Regions from separate parts of the Vibrio sp. F13 genome, predicted to be linked through region 1. Evidence: riboswitches for the same ligand, from Rfam matches in the RefSeq annotation. Region 1 holds a riboswitch; the other holds the start of a gene.
What was found. A riboswitch is a leader RNA that binds a small molecule or an ion and turns the genes downstream of it on or off. The one in region 1 is predicted to bind lysine.

Region 1 (2,468 bases):
TTATCTAAGCCTTCATTTTTCAACAAAACCAGCGACTCATGCAGAGCATAAAGGCTGTTCACGGGTGCGGTATGGTGGTAGCTACGCTTACCTTCTCCACTCCAGTAACCTAATACTAAACTTTGATCCAAAAACCAGCTTTGCACTGGTGCTTTACGGGCTTTCATTTTATCAACCGCACGCTGAGAGAAAGTCACTGGAGATAGCCCTGGCACACAAGACAGACACTTTTGGCTGCCAGAATAAACCGCATCAAGCTGCCACTCATCAACCAGCAATGGCACACCACCTAATGATGTCACTGCATCAACAATCGTTAACGCATCAAACTGACGAGCGACAGCAGAGATAGCTTGAGCATCAGATAACGCTCCGGTTGATGTCTCTGCATGCACAAATGCAACAGCAACGGCATCGGGGTTTTCTGCCAATGCTTGTTCTACCTTTTCAACTGAAACGGGCTTGCCCCATTCGTCATCAACAAGGATCGCTTCGCCACCACAACGCACCACGTTTTCTCGCATACGCTCACCGAAGACACCGTTACGACAAACAATCACCTTTTCACCAGGCTCAATCAAGTTAACAAAACAGGTCTCCATACCTGCACTGCCCGGTGCAGAAACGGCAATCGTAAATTCGTTTTCAGTCTGGAAAGCGTATTTAAGAAGCTGTTTCAGTTCATCCATCATCGCAATAAACAGCGGATCTAGGTGACCTATGGTTGGACGGCTCAAAGCCTGTAACACTTGAGGTGAGATATCTGAAGGACCAGGTCCCATTAACGTTCGGTGTGGTGGATAAAAGCTATCGATAGCAGTAGTGAGTGGTAAATTAGACATGTACATCCCTTACGTTAATGTTGTGAACAATCCACCCTAAAGCAAATTGATTACCTCAGCAATTAGCCATAAGTATTGAGGTCAAACCACTGTCACATAATTGTTAAAATTATTTTTCAATTATCTCAAGTTACGGATTGACATTGTTACCACAAAAACGTTCAATGAAACGGCTATCTAGCAGAAGAGGAGCACTGCCCAGGCAGATGTTTTGTGGAACCGCATTTCCAATACAAAACATTTATGGGGAGCAGTGCCGAGATAATAAAAGGATGCAGGACCTTTATTATCGGTTGAGCGGGCTGAATCCCGTCAACTGTCGCCATTTCTATATGGTGAAGAGCTTCTGAGGTTACTATTCTAATAATTCCTCTCTTTTTGCTCTAAAACTCTCTTCGAAAAACATCGGACGTTGGATTACCCAACCGTAATTTTATTTTAGGAAGTCGTGGGAGATATATCGTGAGTGCATCTAATGTAGCTGGTTCTTTTAATGTCGCTAAGTTTGGTGGAACAAGTGTTGCCAACTTTGAAGCAATGAGCCGTTGTGCTGCCATTATTGAAAACAACTCAAACACGAAACTGGTCGTGAGTAGTGCATGCTCTGGTGTCACTAACTTGCTGGTTGAACTAGCAAATGGTGTTCAAGACAAAGCTCGTCGTCAGGAACTAATGGCGCAATTAGCGGACATTCACAACGCAATTCTTGACCAACTCGCAGATCCAATCAGCATCGAAAAAGAAGTCCACAGCATTCTTGATGACATTGCGAGCGCTGCAGAGGCCGCATCATTCCAAACAAGTACTAAACTGACGGATCACCTTGTCGCATGTGGCGAGTTGATGTCGACACACATCTTGGCTCAGATCATCTCTGAACGAGGCACTCCTGCTGTTCGCTTTGATATCAGAGATGTGATGCGCACTAATGATGATTTTGGTAAAGCCGAACCTCAACTAGAAGATATTGCCGCTCTAGCGCAAGAGAAACTGATTCCACTTTGCCAACAACAAGTTGTCGTTACCCAAGGTTTTATCGGCGCTGATAGCGAAGGTAACACCACGACTTTAGGCCGCGGTGGCAGTGATTACTCAGCAGCACTGATTGCCGAATCTGTACAGGCGATTGGTCTAGAAATCTGGACGGATGTTCCAGGTATCTACACCACAGATCCTCGTATTGCACCTAAAGCTTCTCCTATCCCAGAGATCAGCTTTAGTGAAGCATCGGAAATGGCAAACTTTGGTGCAAAGATACTGCACCCTTCAACTCTAGTACCTGCATTGCGCCACCAAATCCCGGTATTTGTCGGCTCTTCTAAAGCACCAGAGTTAGGTGGAACTTGGATTCGCCAAGAAGTTGAAAGCTCACCATTATTCAGAGCACTTGCTCTTCGTTGCAACCAAACGATGGTTACGCTTCGCAGTGCAAACATGTTCCATGCTTACGGCTTTTTGGCGAAGGTATTCGAGATCCTTGCTAAACATAAGATCTCAGTCGATCTCATCACGACTTCAGAGATCAGTGTCTCACTGACTCTCGATCAAACAGACACATCAGGTGGTGCTCCTGAGTTACCAGAAGCTGCTCGACTGGAGCTTGAAGAGTTGTGTTCTGTAGATATT
Region 2 (2,468 bases), 820 kb from region 1:
TTTAATCAGTAGTACTATCAGTATCAGTTGGTTTCTAATACTGATAGTACAAATATAAAAAAGGCTCCGAAAGGAGCCTTTTTTGTTTCTGAATATATTGAAGTCGTAAATAATACTTGGGTCGACTTAAATATTAATTCTATCGCTTAGCGTGTAATTGATTACTCACTAAGTAAACTAAATGTTTAGATAGCAAACTCTTCTAGAGATTTACCAGCATCTAGCTGTTCTTGGATAGCTGAAGGCGTACGGCCTTGACCTGTCCAAGTCTTCTCGTCGCCGTTTGCGTCTACGTATTTGTATTTCGCTGGGCGAGGAGCGCGTTTAGCTTTTGTTGTTTTAGATTTTGCTTCACCAGAAAGTGCAGCAATAAGATTGGCAACATCAATTCCGTCTTTTGCAATTTGTTCAGCAATAGCAGAAAGCTTAGCTTCTTGCTCTGCTTTAGCAGCACGCTCTTCAGCTTCAGACTCTTGACGCTCTTGTACAACAATAGTCAGCTTGTCTAGCGCTTCTTCAAGTTGCTCAAGAGTTAATTCACGTGAGAACGCACGAAGGCTGCGGATATTTAATAGAGTTTTTGTTAATTCAGACATGATATTTTCCATCAAGGTAAACTAAATAATCTTCCTAATAATAAACAGAGCCTAGGAATAAAACAAATAGTATTTCTTCTATTACATATTTAAATATAAAAGTGAGATGAATAGTTGAAAATTCAGAGCAGTATTTCTATTGAATTTATAATAATTATTAAGAATATCTTAAAAAATGATATGTGACAGGTGGAGTAGTCAACTTATGTAGACTATTCTTCTATTGATTAGTTCATTAACAAAAAGCTATTTTTCTCGGAATGATATGTTGCATTGTTGCTCTTGATGAGTACAATTGCGGCTACCTGATGCGAGGTGTTGGTTAATTTGTTGTTAAACTCTGGTTTACACGGTTAATAATGTTATCGCACGTAGAGGTGCAATTATAAAAAGTAACTTCCGTTGGGGTGATGCCAATGAACGGGAATGAAAGGTGTAATTGCCGAAGTAAATTGTATATCTAAGCAATTTGCTGGGGTTGTGCTCAATAGGTACAACACTGCCATAGTCTTAATTTTAAACTATGGAGCGCTACTGTAGGGTTGGGTGAAGTGTTCACTTCCCTTTCGCTTAGTTCAACATGAGCTTGGTCAGCCGTATCAAGTTTGTCTGCAGTAGATCTCTAGCCAAATAAAAAACTGGTTTTTGAAGATCATGAATTTAATAGATTTTGCAACATCACCTTTATCTTTGCTTCCGCCCCTTGTGGCTTTGAGCCTTGCTATTGTTACCCGCCGTGTATTGGTTTCTTTGGGTGTCGGTATCGTTATGGGTGCCATCTTACTGGCTGACTATTCAGTAGGTAATGCCGCTAGCTACGTATTTACTAAAGCATCTGGTGTTTTCATCGAAGATGGTGGTATCAATACTTGGAACATGAGCATCATTGCTTTCCTAATTATTCTTGGAATGACAACAGCGCTATTAACGCTTTCTGGTGGTACTCGTGCATTCGCTGAGTGGGCTCAGTCTCGAGTTAAGAGCAAGCGTGGTTCAAAACTGCTTGCTGCATTTTTAGGTGTATTCATCTTTGTTGATGATTACTTCAACAGCTTGGCAGTGGGTGCAATCTCTCGTCCTGTTACAGACCGTTTCTACGTATCTCGCGCTAAGCTAGCTTATATTCTTGATTCTACTGCGGCTCCTATGTGTGTGATCATGCCAGCTTCTAGTTGGGGTGCTTACATCATTACTATTATTGGTGGCATCTTAGTAACACATGGTGTGACAGAGTATTCTGCTCTAGGTGCTTATGTTCGTCTTATTCCAATGAACTTCTACGCGGTATTTGCACTATTGATGGTGTTCGCAGTGGCGTGGTTCGGTCTAGATGTTGGTAAGATGCGCGATCACGAGATCGAAGCGTCTCAAGGTCGTGGCTTTGAAGGCGACAACGATAGCCAGCAAGCTCACGATCTAAACGAAGAGCTAGACATCGAAGAGAGCGAGAACGGTTCTGTTTCTGACCTAATCATGCCGATCGTTTCATTGATCGTAGCGACTGTAGCTGCGATGCTTTACACAGGCGGTCAAGCGTTAGCTGCTGATGGTCAAGCGTTTAACCTACTTGGTGCATTCGAAAATACAGATGTTGGTAAATCTCTTGTTTACGGTGGTGTTATCGGCTTACTAGTAGCACTAGCGACAGTATTCAAGCAAAAGCTATCTATGGCCGATATCGCAAGAACAATGTGGATTGGTGCAAGCTCTATGTTTGGCGCAATCCTAATCCTTGTATTCGCATGGACTATCGGTTCTGTAATCGGCGACATGAAAACAGGTTCGTACCTATCATCTCTAGTAACGGGCAGCATCGATTACCACTGGCTACCAGTTATCTTGTTCCTTCTAGCGGGCGTTATGGCGTTCTCT

Region 2: another riboswitch for lysine. It lies ahead of LMH68_RS02580 (Na+/H+ antiporter NhaC family protein); the one in region 1 lies ahead of lysC (lysine-sensitive aspartokinase 3).

What each region holds. Positions count from the first base shown of each region.
Region 1 covers NZ_CP170175.1:1,396,739-1,399,206, forward strand. The annotation lists gene LMH68_RS06260 (pyridoxal-phosphate-dependent aminotransferase family protein) at 1-842, opposite strand, end outside; lysine riboswitch at 1,019-1,196, shown strand; gene lysC (lysine-sensitive aspartokinase 3) at 1,305-2,468, shown strand, end outside.
Region 2 covers NZ_CP170175.1:573,855-576,322, reverse strand. The annotation lists gene LMH68_RS02585 (H-NS family nucleoid-associated regulatory protein) at 186-596, opposite strand; lysine riboswitch at 961-1,138, shown strand; gene LMH68_RS02580 (Na+/H+ antiporter NhaC family protein) at 1,251-2,468, shown strand, end outside.